2 regions of the Rhizobium sp. N621 genome follow, and region 2 is predicted to be linked to the other one. Evidence: riboswitches for the same ligand, from Rfam matches in the RefSeq annotation. Region 2 holds a riboswitch; the other holds the start of a gene.
What was found. Region 2 has a riboswitch for S-adenosylmethionine ahead of metA (homoserine O-acetyltransferase MetA). Riboswitches for the same ligand answer to the same signal wherever they lie in the genome.

Region 1 (9,314 bases), 680 kb from region 2:
GCGTCAAGGCGATGCTGCGTCGGGCCCGTCCCGAGGTGCTGTCCTCGGTGTTGAAATGCGGCGATATCGAACTCGACCGCGAAACCCATCGCGTTCATCGCAAGAGCCGCGAAGTCCGCCTCGGCCCGACCGAATTCCGCCTGTTGGAATTCCTGATGTCGTCGCCGGGCCGCGTCTTCTCGCGCTCGCAGCTGCTCGACGGCGTCTGGGGCCACGACATCTATGTCGATGAACGCACCGTCGACGTCCATGTCGGCCGCCTGCGCAAGGCGCTGAATTTCTCCAACATGCAGGACGTCATCCGCACCGTCCGCGGCGCCGGCTATTCGATGGAGGCCTGAGGCTGAGGGAGTGTGTGGTCGGCGTTCCCGCCGGTGCAGCCTTTCCCAGGCCCTTCATTGCACCGGCGCGGCGTATGAGCGGGCACCACCTCACCTCTGTCATCCAGGCACCACCTCTCCTCTCCGTCATCCCAGGGCTTGACCCTGGGATCCATGCGGCTGGCGCTGCGGGAGGAGCGATGGCATTCAAATGCAGGGAAATTATCGAAGCCGAGTGCCTGGTCGTGGATCCCAGGGTCAAGCCCTGGGATGACGGAATGCGTGGTCGGCTTTGCTGCCAAACACAAAGGTCGCTTCCCCACTCTAATCACAAAAAACGGGCTGCTCGGCCCGTTTCTCACTCTCGACGATGTCGCCCGCTCAGCTGACGCGCGCTGCCGCCCGGCGGCGTTCGTTGATCGGCTGATAGGCAAGCTTCTGATGATAGCTGCAATAGGGCGAATTGTCAGGGGATTCGCAGCCGCAGAAGTGGAAATCGTCCTTCAGCGGATCGCCGACCGGCCATTTGCAGGTGCGTTCGGTCAGTTCCGTCAGGCCGAGGCGGCGGGAAATCGGCACGACCACGTTGCCCTTCGGCACGTATTCCATTTCCTCGACCGTTTCGATCTCGATCTCTTCCTTCAGCATCGTTGCGCCCTGCTGGCGGGTAACGGTGCGGGTGGTGATCCGGGAGGCGTAGTTCGGCGCGCGCGGCGCCGATGTCTGGCGCTTCGGCGTGCGCGCCGCCGTCGCCGTGCCGCCGGCCTTGGCACGACCCGGCAGGTTCAGCCGGTGCACCTTGCCGATAACGGCGTTTCGGCTCACGCCGCCAAGCTGCGCAGCAATCTGGCTGGCGCTCAGTCCCTCGGCCCAAAGCTTCTTGAGTTTCTCGACCCGCTCGTCTGTCCAGTTCATGCCCTGTCTCCACCGTTTGCGTTGGTGATGGCAGAATCCCTCACCGTTGTCCCGGAAGCCTCCGAAACAAGAAACGCTTGATCAATTTTGGTGACTAGTTCCGCCGCATGCAGTCTAGTAATTGAACTTTAACCTAGTGTGAGGCTGACTCCGTGACAAGAGTCGCGGGAATCCGGATGAATCGAATTTCAAGTTTTCCCCAACTTGCTTCCTCTGCGTGTCATTTCTGCAATAATGCCTGTTGAAGGCCGAAAGTGCCCCTGTACAAGCTTGCTGCATACGCTAAGGCCGCAGTTTTGTTGACATTGCAGCGCGAAAAGGAAATAGTACCGCTCGCCGCCGAAAGGCGGCATTTTTGATTTTTCGGACCTGGTTTCGTTAGCCGGAGTCCGTGCAGGACAACACTGAACGGGAGACCCGCGCCATGGCTGAAGCCGCGCCGCTTTATGACACCTATTCTCGCGCCCCGCTGCGGTTCGAGCGAGGCGAGGGCGTATGGCTGATCACCGAGAGCGGCGAGCGTTATCTCGATTTCGGCGCCGGTGTCGCCGTCACCTCCGTCGGCCACGGCAACCCGCATGTGGTCGCGGCGCTGAAGGAGCAGGCGGATAAGGTCTGGCACCTCTCCAACATCTATGAGATCCCCGGCCAGGAGCGTCTGGCCAAGCGCCTGACGGACGCCACCTTCGCCGATAAGGTGTTCTTCACCAATTCGGGCGCCGAGGCGCTCGAATGCGCCATCAAGACGGCGCGCCGCTATCAGTTTTCCAAGGGCCATCCCGAGCGCTTCCACATCGTCACCTTCGAAGGCGCCTTCCATGGGCGCACGCTTGCGACGATCGCCGCCGGCGGCCAGGAAAAATATCTCGAAGGCTTCGGCCCCAAGACGCCGGGCTTCGATCAGGTGCCGTTCGGCGACATCGAAGCGGTACGCGCCGCGATCACCGATGCGACGGCGGCAATCCTCATCGAGCCGGTGCAGGGCGAGGGCGGCGTGCGTCCCGCCACGACCGAGTTCATGAAGGCGCTGCGCCAGATCTGCGACGACAAAGGCCTGCTGCTGATCCTCGACGAGGTGCAGACCGGCGTCGGCCGCACCGGCAAGCTCTTCGCCCATGAATGGTCCGGCATCACACCCGACATCATGGCCGTCGCCAAGGGCATCGGCGGCGGTTTCCCGCTCGGCGCCTGCCTTGCGACCGCTGAGGCCGCCTCCGGCATGAAGGCCGGCACCCATGGTTCGACCTATGGCGGCAATCCGCTGGCCATGGCCGTCGGCGGCGCCGTGCTCGATGTCATCCTCGCCGACGGCTTCCTCCAGCATGTGCGCGACGTGGCGCTTGTCTTCCGTCAGGGGCTGGCCTCGTTGAAGGACCGTTATCCCGATGTGATCGAGGATATCAGGGGCGAGGGCCTGCTGCTCGGCGTCAAGGCGGCCGTCACCTCGGCCGAGTTGCTGCAGGCGATCCGCGCCGCGCATCTGCTCGGCGTGCCGGCCGGCGACAATGTTATCCGCCTTCTCCCGCCGCTCGTCGTCACCGCCGAGGAAGCCCGCGAGGGTCTCGCCCGCCTCGAACGCGCCGCCGAGAGCATCCGCGCCGCCAAGATCAAGAAGACGGCTTGAAGGGATTGGCGCTTTCGGGCGCACGACAGGTAAGAACATGGCTCCTAAACATTTCCTCGATCTTTCGGCCGTCACATCGGCCGACCTCAGAACCATCATGAACGACGCGCTCGCCCGCAAGCAGGCCTTCAAGGCCGGCCAGGGCGACAAGCCGCTCGCCGGCAAGATGCTGGCGATGATCTTCGAGAAGCCGTCGACGCGTACCCGCGTCTCTTTCGACGTCGGCATGCGCCAGCTCGGCGGCGAAACCCTGTTCCTGTCGGGTACCGAAATGCAGCTCGGCCGCGCCGAGACGATCGGCGACACCGCCAAGGTTCTGTCGCGTTACGTCGACGCGATCATGATCCGCACCACCGAGCATTCGCGCCTGCTGGAGCTTGCCGAACATGCGACCGTGCCTGTGATCAACGCCCTGACGGACGATACCCATCCCTGCCAGATCATGGCCGATATCATGACCTTCGAGGAGCATCGCGGCCCGATCAAAGGCAAGACCATCGCCTGGACCGGCGACGGCAACAATGTGTTGCATTCGCTGGTCGAAGGCGCCGCGCGTTTCGGCTACCGCATGAACATGGCCGTACCCCTTGGTTCGGAGCCTAAGGATCACTATCTGAACTGGGCCCGCAATGAGGGCGCCGAAATCATGCTCTGCCATGATGCCGACCGTGCGGTCGAAGGCGTCGATTGCGTGGTGACCGATACCTGGGTCTCCATGAATCAGGAACATCGGGCCCGGGGTCATAACGTCTTCCAGCCTTATCAGGTCAATGCGGCCTTGATGGCCAAGGCCGGCAGCGATGCATTGTTCATGCATTGCCTGCCTGCTCATCGCGGTGAGGAAGTGACGGACGAGGTGATCGACGGTCCGCAATCCGTGGTCTTCGATGAGGCGGAAAACCGCCTTCACGCGCAGAAGTCGATTCTTGCTTGGTGCCTGGGCGCGATCTGAACCATAATCGGATGTCGCGCGTGAAAAGCGCGCGACCGCGCGAGCGAAGGGCACGCTGACCCTTTGCTTGAAAACTAGGAGTGAAAGCCATGGCAGAAGCTGCAGCCGCCCTCGGCCAGTTCGATTTCGCCGGCGATGATCATGTCGTCCCCTTTCAGGTGGAGGGTCTGGATGTGCGCGGCCGCGCCGTCCAGCTCGGCCCCATGCTCGATGCCATCCTCGAGCGTCATCATTATCCCGCGCCCGTCGCCCGGCTGCTTGCCGAGGTCGTGGTGCTGACGGTGCTGCTCGGCACCTCGCTGAAGTTCGACGGCAAGTTCACCGTGCAGACCAAGGGCGACGGCCCGGTCGATCTGCTCGTCGCCGATTTCTCGACGCCTGAGAACGTGCGCGCCTATGCCCGTTTCGATCGGGCGCTGCTCGACCAGGCCATTGCATCGGGCGAGACCGAGCCGGAGCAACTGCTCGGCAAGGGCGTGCTCGCCTTCACCATCGATCAGGGCAAGTTCGCTCAGCCCTATCAAGGCATTGTTGCGCTCGACGGCACCTCGCTCGAGGAGATCGCCGGCGTCTATTTCCGCCAGTCGGAGCAGATTCCGACGCGTGTGCGCCTGGCTGCGGCCGAACTCTTCGACCGTGACGACGCCGGCAAGCCGCGCCACCGCTGGCGGGCAGGCGGCCTCGTCGCCCAGTTCCTGCCGGAGGCGCCGGAGCGCATGCGCCAGCCCGATCTCCACGGCGGCGACGGCGACACCGGCGACCGCCCGCATGGTGAGGACGATGCCTGGACCGAAGCCCGCTCGCTGGTCGAGACCATCGACGCCGACGAGCTGACCGATCCGCAGGTCGGCACCGAACGGCTGTTGTTCCGCCTGTTCCACGAGCGCGGCGTGCGCGTCTTCGAGCCCCGCGCCGTCTTCGACCGCTGCAGCTGTTCGCGGGAAAAGATCGGCAACGTGCTGAAGGGTTTCACCGCCGAGGAGATCGAGGCCAGCCAGGAAAACGGCGAGATATCCGTCACCTGCGAATTCTGCTCGACCACCTACCGCTTCGAAGCGACCGAGCTTCAGCCGGCGGAATAATTCTCGGCGGCGCCAAAAACCCCTCCCAACCCCTCCCCACAAGGGGGAGGGGCTTGGATGCCGCCCCCACTGTTTTCCATTTCACCGTCTCCGCAGAGAAGCAGATGTCTGCTGCAGTTGGCGCATTGCGTTAGCCCCTCCCCCTTGTGGCGAGGGGACTTTTTCAGATCTCGGCAATCTCCTGAGTGGGAACTTGCCCCTCAATTCAGCACGCGCAACAGCCCCGGCGAATCCAGCGAGAAGGCGGGGATGTCGACGTCGAACAGCTCGCCTTCATCCGTTTCCATCTGATAGTGGCCGAACATCAGGCCTGAGGGCGTGTCGAGCGGGCAGCCGGAGGAATATTCGTAGGTGTCGCCGGGGCTGAGCCGCGGCTGTTCGCCGACGACGCCGGGGCCGGTCACCTCGTCCACCTGTCCGTTCTGATCGGTGATGTTCCAGTAGCGGTTGACGAGGCGAACGGCGACGCCGGAATTGTTGCTGATGACAATCCGGTAACCCCAGACATAGCGATCGTCCTCCGGATCGGATTGCTCCTCCAGATAGAACGGTTCGACCACGACTTCGATATCTCTTGTGAGGGCGCGATACATGCCTTGCACCATAGTCAAGATATGTTACCCGTATCTTATAAAGAGGCCCTGTCCGTCAAGAAACGGAACGTTGATCAGCGGTCAAATGGTGATGATCGAAGGGTTTTCGGTCGTTAAGCCTAACTGTCAGCGTTAATTTTACTTCGCAACGCCGGCGCGGGTGGACTTGTTCCCGCGGATCGGCGGCCGGCTCCGGACGAAGTCCGGCCGCTATTCCAGTCGATCAGGCCGAGATCTTGGTAAGCGCCCGCGCGAAATCCTCGATCAGGTCGTCCGTGTCCTCTATGCCGGCCGAAAGCCGCACCGTGCCCGGAGAAATGCCGAGTTCGGCCCGCGCCTCTTCCGTCAGGTTCTTGTGCGTGGTCGTTGCCGGATGGGTGATCAGGCTCTTGCTGTCGCCGAGGTTGTTGGAAATCTTGATGATCTCAAGCGCGTTCTGCAGCGCGAAGGCCGCCTCCTTGCCGCCCTTCAGCTCGAAGCAGACGAGCGTCGAGCCGCCGGTCATCTGCTTGGCGATGATTTCGGCCTGCGGGTGATCCTTGCGGCCGGGATAGATCACCTTGGCGACCTTGCCTTGCTCCGCCAGGAAATCGGCGATCTTCGCCGCATTCTCGGTCTGCTGGCGCACGCGCAGCGGCAGTGTCTCGATGCCCTTCAGAAGCGTCCAGGCATTGAACGGCGACATGGCCGGGCCGGTATGACGGAAATAGTCGTGCAGGTTCTCGTCGATCCATGCCTTGTCGGCGAGCACCACGCCGCCGAGGCAGCGGCCCTGGCCGTCAATATGCTTGGTGGCGGAATAGACGACGATATGAGCGCCGAGCTCCAAGGGCTTCTGGAAGAGCGGCGTCGCAAAAACATTGTCGACGATCAGCTTGGCGCCGACCTGGTTGGCGAGCTTGGCGACGCCTGATATATCGACCACTTCGAGCGTCGGGTTGGTCGGGCTTTCCAGGAAGAACACCTTGGTATTCGGGCGGATCGCCTTTTCCCAGTTGGCGAGATCCCGGCCGTCGACCAGCGTGCACTCGACGCCGTATTTCGGCGCCAGCGTTTCCACGACCCAGCGGCAGGAGCCGAACAGGGCGCGGGCGGCGACGATATGGTCGCCTGCCTTCACCTGGCAGAGAACGGCGGCGGCGACGGCCGCCATGCCGGAGGCGGTGGCACGGGCATCTTCGGCGCCTTCCAATGCACACATGCGCTTTTCGAACATGTCATTGGTGGGGCTGCCGTAGCGGGCGTAGATGAAGCCGTCCGTTTCGCCCTTGAAGCGGGCTTCGGCCGCTTCCGACGTGTCATAGACGAAACCCTGGGTGAGATAGATTGCCTCCGACGTTTCGCCATATTGCGAACGCAGCGTGCCGCCATGGACGAGTTGGGTTGCCGGGCGCCAGGTCTTGCTCATGCCATCACCTTCACATAACAAAAAAACCGGCCGCAAAAGCAGACCGGTTTCAACCCGGTCTTTTTAGCCACTTGTTTAACGTGGCTGCAAGCCGACCGGCCAAATCACCACGGGATAATTCTGCAATACTGCTGTTAGCTGCTTGCGTCAATTCCCCGTATTTGGTTTTGTCGGCGGCAAAATGATGGATGGGGCATGATGGCTCGCGAAACTGGAATTCTGGCGGACCGCGCGATTGCGGCGCTGTTCGAAACGGGGCGTCTGAACTCCGAGCGGGAGCTCGACCGCGATCAGATCCAGCCGGCAAGTCTCGACCTGCGCTTAGGAAGCAAGGCTTTTCGTGTGCGCGCTTCCTTCATGCCGGGGCCGTCGCATCTGGTCTCGGACAAGCTCGATCGGCTGAGCCTGCACGTGATCGATCTGTCCCAAGGCGCGGTGCTCGAAACCGGCTGTGTCTATATCGTGCCGCTGATGGAGAGCTTGGCGCTGCCGTCCGACATGTCGGCCTCGGCCAATCCGAAGAGTTCGACCGGCAGGCTCGATATCTTCACCCGCGTCATCACCGACTACGCCCAGGAATTCGACAAGATCCCGGCAGGTTATTCCGGCCCGCTCTATCTCGAAATCAGCCCGCGGACCTTCCCGATCGTCGTGCGCCGCGGCTCGCGCCTGTCGCAGATACGCTTCCGCGTCGGCCAATCCGTGCTCGGCGAGCCGGAACTTCTGAAGCTGCATGAAAGCGAGACGCTGGTTGCCAGCAAGCAGCCGAACGTGTCGGGCGGCGGCATCGCGCTGTCGATCGATCTCACCGGTGATAAGGACGGCCTGATCGGCTATCGCGGCAAACACCACACCGCCGTCGTCGATGTCGACGAGAAGGACCAGCACGATATTTTCGATTTCTGGGAGCCGCTCTATAGCCGCGGCCGCAACGAGTTGATCCTCGATCCCGACGAGTTCTATATCCTCGTTTCGCGTGAGGCTGTGCATGTGCCGCCGGATTATGCCGCCGAAATGACCCCCTTCGATCCGCTGGTCGGCGAGTTCCGCGTCCACTATGCCGGCTTTTTCGATCCGGGCTTCGGCCATGCGCCGGCCGGCGGGCGCGGCAGCCGCGCCGTGCTCGAAGTGCGCAGCCATGAAGTGCCCTTCATCCTCGAAGACGGCCAGATCGTCGGCCGCCTGGTCTATGAACACATGCAGGAAAAGCCCGCCAGCCTCTACGGCTCCGGCCTCGGATCCAACTACCAGGCCCAGGGCCTGAAACTCTCGAAACACTTCCGCATCTGACGGGCCGCGCTCAGCCGACTTGACAGCGGCCCCCATCTGTTGGAAATCTCAGCGCATCGCGGGTGTAGCTCAATGGTAGAGCAGCAGCTTCCCAAGCTGAATACGAGGGTTCGATTCCCTTCACCCGCTCCAAGTCCTCATCCGCAACCGAAATCTCAATCTTCGTCCGTGTCGCCCGCGACGCGCTTGACCGCATCGGCCGCGGTTTCCAGCAGTCGCTCCGACATCTCCCGATCGGTCATGATGCGAGAGATGGTGACGGCGCCGACCATCAGGGACAGCACGACCATGGCTTTCTCGTACGGTTTTGTGCCGTCCGATGCCGGGATTAATTCGTCGAGAACCTGAAGGTGAGCTTCGATGCCATTCTGGAATGGAAGGCGTACCTCCTCGCTCTGACGCGCCGCGTCGGAGCCGAGCGCGGCCAGGGGGCAACCATCGCCTCTCTCTTCCTGGTGCCCGGTCGAGAGATACATGCCGACAACCGCGCCGAAGGGATCGGCGCTTCCGGCGGCAACCCTCGACCACCGGCGAATTGCACTCTCCATCGCTCGCCCGGATGCCAGCGCCGCAAGATCGTCTTTCGATCGGAACTGTTTGTAGAATCCGCCTTGGGTGAGGCCGGCACCTTTCATCAGATCTTTCAGCCCGATGCCGTCGAAACCATGCTCCCGGAAGAGCCGGCTTGCGACATTGATCACCGTTTCGCGGTTGGCCTCGGCCTGGGCACGACTGACTCTCATAGCGACCTCCAATTAGATTTCATTTGACATCTATACCAATTTTAGAGTTAGATCGCAATCTAAATGATCCGCCGTGCCGGTCAATAAGGGTTAATGAGATGAATCGCAAAATATTACTCGGCGCTTTCGCACTTGTGGCTGCTGCCGGCGCCACCGCTTTCGTGCTTTTCGAGGAGCCCTCCAAAGCCAGTGCAAAAGCCGCCGATCCCCGCACGGCACCCCCCTTTGTCAAGCTGGTGGAGGCAAAAAACCCGGAGGCCACCGAACGCACCTTCACGGGCACCATTGCCGCCCGGGTGCAGAGCAATCTCGGCTTCCGTGTGCCCGGCAAGATCATGCAGCGCTATGTGGACGTTGGCGTGCAGGTCAAAGCCGGTCAGCCGCTGA
Region 2 (9,314 bases):
CGCCAGCGCATCGTAGAGCGATCCCTCGCCGCCGGCGTTCTCCCCCAGAAACTTGACCGGCACGACGGCGCGCTCGATTGCCAGCGGCAGGCCATCGGCAAGGCGCAGCCGGTCGAGCCTCAGCACCGGTTCGTCGCCGCCGAGGCCCAGCAGGAAGGATTCCTCCGGCGACGGCGTGTTGACCTCCCGCGACAAGATGCGTGCGGCCGGCAGACGCCCGCGCGAGCGCATGTCGGCGGAGAAGGAGGAAAGCCGCCAGAGCGACTGTTCCATGCGCTCCACCTTGCCGGATACGAAAGTACCGCTTCCATGGCGCGATTCCAGTGCGCCCGCCGCCATCAGGTCGCGATAGGCGGTGCGCACGGTGACGCGGCCGAGCTTGAGAGCCTCGGCAAGGTCGCGCTCGCCGGGCAGCGCCGTGCCGGCTTTCAGCAAGCCCTCCTGAATGAGGCTGGTCAGCGCTTGCGCCAGCCGCTTGTAGAGCGGCCCAGCCAGCGCTTCGCCGCGCAGGCCGCGTCTATTGAGTTCAGCTACTAGACTGGTTCTATCCATGGACATACAATAGAACCTATATAGAACCAATCGGCAAGCCTGAATCGCAGGACGCAGAAGAAAAAACCCTCTCCGGCAATCCGAAGAGGGTTCATAGCGGTCAAATTTGACAGCCGTGCGTCTCAGAGCATGCGCGCAAAAGTGTGGGGCGGTTTGCGATAGCGACATGCGTAAAAGCAAAAACCTAAAGCGCGAGGAGCGAATCTGAACGATCGCGACGCGCTTTAGAACGCTCAGCTCTTGGTGAAGATATAATCCGTTTCCTGGCGCAGCACCTCGCCCGGACGCAGGACCGCATTCGGGAAGCCCTCGTGGTTGATCGCATCCGGCCAGACCTGCGTCTCCAGGCAGAAGCCGGCGAACGGGCCGTATTTGCGCCCGCCGAGGCCGGGAGCCCCTGTATTGAGCTTGAAGCCGGCATAGAACTGCACGCCAGGCTCGGTGCTGCGCACTTCCAGCGACACGCCGGAATAGAGGCTGCGGGCGAGTGCCACAGTCCGCTTGGCGGTGCGTTCGCGGGACAGGCAGAAATTATGGTCGTAGAGCACCTGTTCGCTGCCGACGAAACGCTTCATCGGGGCCATCTCACGGAAATCGAATTCGGTGCCGGCAACGGGCCGGATTTCGCCGGTCGGCACCTGCTTCTCGTCGGTCGGCAGATAGTGATCGGCGGCGATCATGATGTCGTGGCCCAGCGCATCGTCGCGGCCGTCGAGATTGAAGTAGGCGTGCTGGCAGACATTGGCGAGCGTCGGCTGATCGCTTGTTGATTCGTAGGTGATCGACAGTTCGCCGTTGCCGTGCACCCGGAACGTCGCCTGGATGGTGCAATTGCCGGGATAGCCGGCGCGGCCGTCGGGATCGACGATCTTCATCACCAGGCGGTCGGCCTCATGCTCGACGATCGTCCAGTTGCGCTTGGCGATATTGTCGCTGCCGCCATGCAGATGTGTGACGCCGTTTTCGTTCGGCTCGAGCTGATAGTCCTTGCCATCGAGCGTGAACCTGCCGCCGCCGACGCGGTTGGCGCAGCGGCCGGGCGTCGCGCCGAAATAGGCCGAATAGAGGGGATAGCTGTCGAAATCCTCGAAGCCGAGTTGAAGCGGCGCCTCATGGCCTGCTAGGCGCAGATCCTGGATGACGGCGCCCCAGGTGATGATCCTGGCCGTCAGCCCGCCGCCCTTGATGACGACGCGATAGACGGTTTCGTCCGCCTTCGTCTGCCCGAAAACTTCCCGCTCCAACTTATCCGACATGATCGACCGTCCGTTCCTTTGCGCGTCCGATAAAGACGCGCGGCGCTATAGGGTTCCGGACCGGAACCTGCCCGCATTTGTTCCAAACCGCAACCGGGCAGGTCAGAAAGAAATGCCGTTCAGAGATCCATGCCGATCTCTTCGACGTCATAGGGCGTCGTCTGGTAAATCTCGTTGATCCAGTTGCCGAACAAGAGATGCGCGTGGCTGCGCCAGCGGTTCTGCGGGGCAAGCGTCGGATCATTATGCGGGAAGTAATTGTGCGGCATCTTGATCGGCACGCCGGCATCGACGTCGCGGAAATACTCGTCGGAAAGCGAGGTGGAATCATATTCGACATGGTTGAACATGTAGAGCCGCCGGCCCCTTTTCTCATGCACGAGGCAGACGCCCATCTCGCTCGATTCCATCAGGATTTCCAGGCTGTCGGATTTCTCGATGTCAGCGCGCCGCACCTCCGTCCAGCGCGACACCGGCACCTCGAAATTATCGGAAAAGCCGTTGAGATAGATGGAGGAAGGCTTCAGGTTCCGGTGGCGGTAGACGCCGAAGGCCTTTTCCTTCAGCTCGTATTTCGGAACGCCGTGGAAATGATAGATCGCCGCCATCGCGCCCCAGCAGACGTTCATCGTCGAATGGACGTTGGTTTCCGTCCAGTCGAGAATTTCCTGCATCTCTTTCCAATAGGTGACGTCCTCATAGGGCAGGAGCTCGATCGGCGCCCCGGTGATGATGAAGCCGTCGAATTTGCGCTGTTTCACCTCTTCCCAGGTCTGATAGAAGGCGAGCAGGTGATCTTCAGAGGTGTTCTTCGCCTTGTGCCCGCCGATGCGGATGAGCGACAACTCCACCTGCAGCGGCGAAGCGCCGACGAGACGGGCCATCTGCAGTTCGGTCTTGATCTTGTTGGGCATCAGGTTGAGCAGGCCGATCTGCAACGGTCTTATATCCTGACGGATCGCCATCGTCTCGGTCATCACCCGCACACCTTCCTGAACCAGGGTTTCGAAAGCGGGCAGCGTATCGGGGATCTTGATGGGCATTTGCGGTCAACTCGATCAAAAATAAAAAACCGGCGGCGAAAAAATCGCTACCGGTCCGCACGCGGCCCTTTAGCGACTTTTTTAACGTGGCTGCAAGCCGGCCGGCCAAATCACCACGGAGTGCCTTAATTAGTCCCAGTTGAGCCGCGAATCAACTCCGAATGCATGCGGGGCGGCACGTCAAGAATCATCACACTTTAATGACTGATAGAATCTGTTGATAGACCGGTAACGCCACCATGTTAATAATGACAGTATGGGCGGTGTTGGAAAAGCGTGATGGCAGATAAGATCGAAGGGAGGCCGGGCATCCGGAAGCAGGATAGAGTAGGGTATGATTTCAGCCTGACATATCGCCTCGGGGTGATGTTCTCAGCATTCTGGAATTCGCAAGTGCGTGGCAAGGTGCTGTTTCTGGCGACCGTGCTGATCCTCGTCATCCTGGCGACGGCCTATGGCCAGGTCATCCTCAACGAGTGGAACGCCCCCTTCTACGATTCGCTCGAGCGCCGCGATCTCGGCGAGTTCTTCCACCAGCTCGAAATCTTCGCAATGATTGCCGGCACGCTGCTGCTGCTCAACGTGCTGCAGGCCTGGCTGAACCAGATGACGGCGCTCTATATGCGCGAGGGCCTGTCGCGTGATCTCGTCGACCAGTGGCTGAAGCGCAAGCGGGCGCTGCGGCTCGCCTCGAGCGGCCTGATCGGCGTCAATCCGGACCAGCGCCTGCACGAAGATTCCCGTAACCTCGCCGAAAGCACGACGGGACTCGTGCTCGGCCTCTTGCAGTCGACCATCCTTCTGGTGAGCTTCATCGGCGTGCTCTGGGAGCTGTCGAGCGGCTTCATCTTTCGCATCAGCGGCCACAGCTTCTCCATACCGGGCTATATGGTCTGGGCGGCGATTTTCTATGCCGCTTCCGCCTCAGTGCTGAGCCAGGTCGTCGGCCGCAAGCTGGTCAAGCTCAATGCCGACCGGTTCTCGAAGGAGGCCGAGCTGCGTTTCACGCTGATGCATGCCAACGAGAACATGCCGGCCATCACCGTCGCCCGCGGTGAGGAGAACGAGCGCCGGCGCATCAATACCGACATCAGCTCGGTACTGAGGGTCGTCAAGCGGCTCGCCATGGCCAATACCAATCTCACCTGGGTTTCGGCCGGCTACGGCTGGCTGGTGATCGTCATTCCGATCATCGTTGCCGCACCCGCTTATTTTTCCGGCGGCCTCACCCTCGGCCAGCTGATGATGTCGGTCGGCGCCTTCAACCAGGTCAATACCGCCTTGCGCTGGTATGTCGCCAATTTCGGCCCGATCGCCGAATGGCGTGCCACGCTGATGCGCGTCACCGACTTCCGCCAGGCGCTGCTCGACATGGACGAGGACTTTGGCGTGAAAGGCAGCATCGCCTATGAAAACACCGCCGCCGACAGGCTGACGCTGAAGGATGTGGTGATCAATGCCAAGATCGGCGAAGACATCGAGGAATGCGGCGGTTTTCGCCTGCGTGAAACCGATATCGTGATCAAGGCCGGCGAAAAAATCATGATCAACGGCGATCATAGCGTCAACCGCAAGCTGCTGTTTCAGGCCTTGGCCGGGCTCTGGCCGTGCGGCAGCGGCACGATGGGTCTGCCGCCGATCGACGACATGCTGTTCGTTCCGCAGATCGCCTATATTCCGGGCGGCACGCTGCGCGAGGCGCTGGCCTTCCCCGAAAGCCCCGATGCCTACGAGCAGGCTGCCGTCGAGGCGGCCCTTGAAAAGGCCGGCCTGCACTCTCTGATCGCGAGGCTCGATACCCGCGCCCGCTGGGACAAGCTGCTCGACGGCGATGAACAGAAGGCGATCGGCTTCGCCCGCCTGCTGCTGGTGCGCCCGCGATGGATCATCTTCGACGAAGTGCTCGAGGGCATGGAGCCGGAATGGCAGGAAACGATGTGCAGCGTGCTGACTTCGATGCCGGAAACCGGCATGATCTATATCGGCCGCTCTGAAACCTATCTGGAGGCGCTGCAGCCGCGGGTGCTGCATCTGCAGGCTCTGCCTTCGAGATCCGAAGAGCCGCAGCAGCAGGTCGTCCAGACCGGCGCCAGCGCCAGCGCCGGCGCAGCCGCCGTGCCCGCGCCGGCGCTTTAGAGCTGCCCAAATCGTCTGGCTGAATCTTTGCCCGCACAGATGAGGCGAGCGGTTGAGTGCGAGAGTCTCAGCCTTCCAGCTCTTCCCGCAGTATTTCGAGCTCCAGCCACTCCTCTTCCATCTTGGTCAGGCTGGAACGCAGCTTTTCCATCTCGCCTGCAAGCCGGTTGAAGGCAGCGGGGTCGCGTGTGAAGAGACTGGGATCGGCCATGACCAGTTCGCGCTTGGCGATCTCGGTCTCGGTCTTGGCCATCTCCTTCGGCAGATTGTCAAGCGCGAATTTCTGTTTGAAGGAAAGCTTGCCCTTCGAGACTGCGCCGGAAGCGGTTGTCTCCTGCGTCTTCGGTTTTTCTGCCGCCTTCTCGGCTTTCCTGCGCTCTTCGAGTGCGCCCTTGCGCTGCGCCAACATGTCCGTGTAGCCGCCGGCATATTCGATCCATCGGCCGTCGGGCGCATCCGGCACGGCGGGCGCGATCGTCGAAGTTACGGTGCGGTCGAGGAAGTCACGATCGTGGCTGACGAGGATGACGGTGCCGGGAAAGCCGGCGACGATCTCCTGCAGGAGGTCGAGCGTCTCGATATCGAGATCGTTTGTGGGTTCGTCGAGAATCAGGAGGTTTGCCGGGCGCGAGAGGATGCGCGCCAACATCAGCCGGGCGCGCTCGCCGCCGGAGAGGCTCCTGATCGGCGTGCGCGCCTGTTCCGGTTGGAACAGGAATTCCTTCATGTATCCGGTGACATGGCGCTGCTCGCCGTTGACGAGCAGGTTTTCGCCGCGCCCGTCGGTCAGGTAGTTTGCAAGCGTATCCTCGGGATCGAGGTCCTCGCGCTTCTGGTCGAGGGTGGCGATCTCCAGGTTGGTGCCGAGTTTTACCGTGCCGCTATCCGGCGAAAGCTGGCCGGTCAGCATTTTCAGGAGTGTTGTCTTGCCGGCGCCGTTCGGCCCGACGAGACCGATGCAATCGCCGCGATGCACGCGGATCGAGAATGGTGTGACGATGGCCCGGTCGCCGAAGCTCTTGGTGATCTTCTCGGCCTCGATGACCAGCTTGCCGGATTCCTGCGCGTCCGAAACCGTCGCCTGCACCGTGCCTTGCGGTCCCTTGTGGCCGCGATATTGCGAACGCATCGACTGCAACTCGCCGAGGCGGCGCATATTGCGTTTGCGCCGGGCCGTGACGCCGTAGCGCAGCCAGTGTTCCTCGCGCTCGATCGCCTTGCCGAGCTTGTGCTGCTCCAGCTCCTCAGCCTCCAGCACTTGGTCGCGCCAGGCCTCGAAATGCGCGAATCCCCTGTCGAGGCGGCGCGAGGCGCCGCGGTCGAGCCAGACGGTCGCGGTCGAAACCTTCTCCAGGAAACGCCGGTCGTGCGAGATCAGCACAAGGGCGCTGCGGGTCTTCTGCAGCTCGCCTTCCAGCCATTCGATCGTCGGCAGGTCCAGATGGTTGGTCGGCTCGTCGAGCAGGAGAATGTCGGGCTCCGGTGCCAGCACGCGGGCAAGGGCGGCCCGGCGCGATTCGCCGCCGGAAAGGGTGCCCGGATCTTCCTCGCCGGTCAGGCCGAGATGCGACAGAAGATAGGTGACGCGATAGGGGTCGTCGCCCGGTCCCAGCCCGGCCTCGGCATAGGCCTGGACCGTGCTGAAGCCGGCAAAATCCGGCGCCTGTTCGAGATAGCGCACCGTCGATGACGGATGACGGAAGACTTCGCCGGACTGCGCCTCGACCAGGCCGGCGGCAATCTTCAGCAGTGTCGATTTTCCCGAGCCGTTGCGGCCGACGAGGCAGATCTTGTCGCCGGGCTCGACCTGCAGCGCTGCACCCGCCAGAAGCGGTGCGCCGCCGAAGCTAAGGAAGATATCGTCGAGTTTGAGGATGGGAGGGGCCAAAAATCAGACTCCGGAAAGATCATAGGGGCGGGCAAGCACGATCGCCCGGCCGCTCTCGAGCGAAAAGCGAACCTTGCCTTCCGCGACGTTGGAAATGGTGCGCGATGAGCCGAACGGCAGGTGGAAATCCGTGAGCGGATAACGCGCATTCTCGATCGAAAGTCCGGTCAGCGGACCAAATCCGGGCACGGAAAACAGGCTGCCTTTGGGAAGATCGAGCTCGATCGTGCCGGGAACCAGCGGCACTGCCTCTTCCTTGCCCGAGGTCAGCAGAACGTCGAAACCCTTTTCCGCCAGGCCGACAGCCGACAGCAGATGCTGAAGCGCATGGTCGGAGCGGTCGCCGCCGAGCGCGCCGGCGAGGATCAGCCGCCGCGCCCCACGCGCGATCGCTTCCGACACGGCGATTTCGCCGTCCGTTGCCGCCTTGGCTGCGGGATAGGGCTGCTTCGGCACATCGAGAAAACCCGCTTCGAGATCGGGGGGCGTCGAATCGAAATCGCCGACCCAGAGCTCAGGCATGACACCAAGCGCCATCGCATGCCGCATGCCGCCATCGGCCGCGATGAAGCGGCTGCCGCCGATCGCCTGGCGCAGGCGTTCCGTCAGGCTGAGTTCGCCGCCGAGCAGAATGGTGAAGGTGGATTGGCTCATGGGCATTGCCCTTAGCGCAAACGGGGGGGCGAGGGGAAGGGGCACCGACGGACGGCGCTTTCGCCTCAACCGGGCGTGTCCTTGTCGCGCGACAGAAAGATCGCCTCGTAGCCACCGATGAAACGTTCGAACAGCGTCGCGAAACGCTCTATATCCTCGTGTGGCCAATTGGAGACGATCTCGGAGATGATGGCTATTTTCTGCGCGTGGATCTCGGCAAGCAGCGCCTGGCCAGCGTCGGTGATGACAACGACGATCCGCCGCGCATCAGCCTGTGAGGCCTCGCGCCGCAACACATTGCGTCCGACCATTTCGGCCACGACCCGGCTGGCGCGCGACGGATCGATGCGCAGCATCTCTGCGATCATGCCGACAGTGACCTCGCCGGGCTGCTCAGCCCGCCGCACGGCGTCCAGCACGTCGAGATGGGAAAGCTCAAGGCCCGGTGCGGCACTCTGGATCGCCAGCCTGCCGATCAGCCGCCGCCCGGTCATCAGACGCATGCGCGCCATGCTCCTGCCAATGCGAGGCAGATTCTCATCGTCCGGCTCGGCCCGACTGTTGGACAGAATCTTCGTCAGCGTCTCATTCATGATGGAACCATAACAGAGCGGAGGTCAAAATTGAATATGCCGGGGTCACTTATGTGTCATTGACAATTACATGCTGATGGCACATAAAATAATTCGAACCCGGAAGTACGCCTCATGGACATGCAACCCGCGCCTGCGCCGCTCGTGACGGATCCTCGTCGCCGGCTTATCCTCTTCTTCTTTCTGATGACCGCCATGTTCATGGCGACGCTTGATAATCAGATCGTCTCCACGGCGCTGCCGACGATCGTCGGTGAGTTCGGCCATCTCGAGCGTTTCGGCTGGATCGGCTCGGCCTACCTGCTGGCGCTCAGCGCCGTCATGCCGCTCTACGGCAAGCTCGGAGATCTCTTCGGCCGCAAATATGTGATGATGACGGCGATCGCAATCTTCACCATCGGCTCCGCGGTCTGCGGCCTCGCCGACTCGATGAACGCGCTGATCGCCGCCCGTGTGCTGCAGGGCCTCGGCGGTGGCGGCATCATGGTATCGATCTTTGCCGTCAACGCCGATCTCTTCGAGCCGCGCGATCGGGCGCGCTATCAAAGCTATTCCAGCCTCGTGCTGATGGCTTCAGGCGCGATCGGACCCGTGCTCGGGGGAACGATGAGCGATCTCTTCGGCTGGCGTTCGATCTTCCTCGTCAACGTGCCGATCGGTTTCATCGTGCTCACCGGCCTTGCCTTCATGCTGCCCTACCGCAAGCCGCATCGGCGCCCGAAGATTGATTATGCCGGCGCGCTCCTGATCGCGCTGACGACGACGAGCATCGTGCTTGCCACAGACAGCAGCGAATTGTTCGGCTCGTTGATCTCACCACAGAGCATGGGGATTGTCGGCTTCGGCGCCGTCTGCGCCGTCGCCTGGGTGTTCGTCGAGCGCCGTGCACCGGAGCCGATCGTTCCCCTGCAGCTCTTCCGCAATTCGACCTTCAGCCTGCTGCTGGTAATATCGGTGATGGGCGGCGCCATCGCCATCGGCATGGTCAACTATCTCGCTCTCTTCCTGCAGACGACGACCGGCCTTTCGCCATCGGCCGCCGGCCTTCTCTTCATTCTGCTGACCGGTGGTCTCGTCTGCGGATCGCTGTCGGCCGGGCGTATCATCTCGATGACCGGCCGCTACAAACCCTTCGCCATCGCAAGCCTCGCCTGCAGCGCCATTGCCTTCGCGCTGATGTCGCAGGTCCATG

Region 1: linked by a shared signal. The riboswitch ahead of AMK00_RS02770 (O-succinylhomoserine sulfhydrylase) and the one ahead of metA (homoserine O-acetyltransferase MetA) in region 2 are both predicted to bind S-adenosylmethionine.

The regions. Positions count from the first base shown of each region.
Region 1 is NZ_CP013495.1:558,031-567,344, forward strand. It holds gene phoB (phosphate regulon transcriptional regulator PhoB) at 1-341, shown strand, start outside; gene AMK00_RS02745 (GcrA family cell cycle regulator) at 702-1,235, opposite strand; gene AMK00_RS02750 (aspartate aminotransferase family protein) at 1,660-2,859, shown strand; gene argF (ornithine carbamoyltransferase) at 2,897-3,811, shown strand; gene AMK00_RS02760 (Hsp33 family molecular chaperone) at 3,901-4,893, shown strand; gene apaG (Co2+/Mg2+ efflux protein ApaG) at 5,094-5,486, opposite strand; gene AMK00_RS02770 (O-succinylhomoserine sulfhydrylase) at 5,710-6,894, opposite strand; SAM riboswitch at 6,937-7,015, opposite strand; gene AMK00_RS02775 (2'-deoxycytidine 5'-triphosphate deaminase) at 7,090-8,184, shown strand; tRNA gene AMK00_RS02780 (tRNA-Gly) at 8,243-8,316, shown strand; gene AMK00_RS02785 (TetR/AcrR family transcriptional regulator) at 8,340-8,927, opposite strand; gene AMK00_RS02790 (efflux RND transporter periplasmic adaptor subunit) at 9,026-9,314, shown strand, end outside.
Region 2 is NZ_CP013495.1:4,306,181-4,315,494, reverse strand. It holds gene AMK00_RS20705 (GntR family transcriptional regulator) at 1-552, opposite strand, end outside; gene AMK00_RS20700 (aldose epimerase family protein) at 786-1,808, opposite strand; gene metA (homoserine O-acetyltransferase MetA) at 1,928-2,851, opposite strand; SAM riboswitch at 2,901-2,978, opposite strand; gene AMK00_RS20690 (ABC transporter ATP-binding protein/permease) at 3,131-4,987, shown strand; gene AMK00_RS20685 (ABC-F family ATP-binding cassette domain-containing protein) at 5,055-6,875, opposite strand; gene AMK00_RS20680 (thiamine diphosphokinase) at 6,879-7,535, opposite strand; gene AMK00_RS20675 (MarR family winged helix-turn-helix transcriptional regulator) at 7,595-8,122, opposite strand; gene AMK00_RS20670 (MDR family MFS transporter) at 8,237-9,314, shown strand, end outside.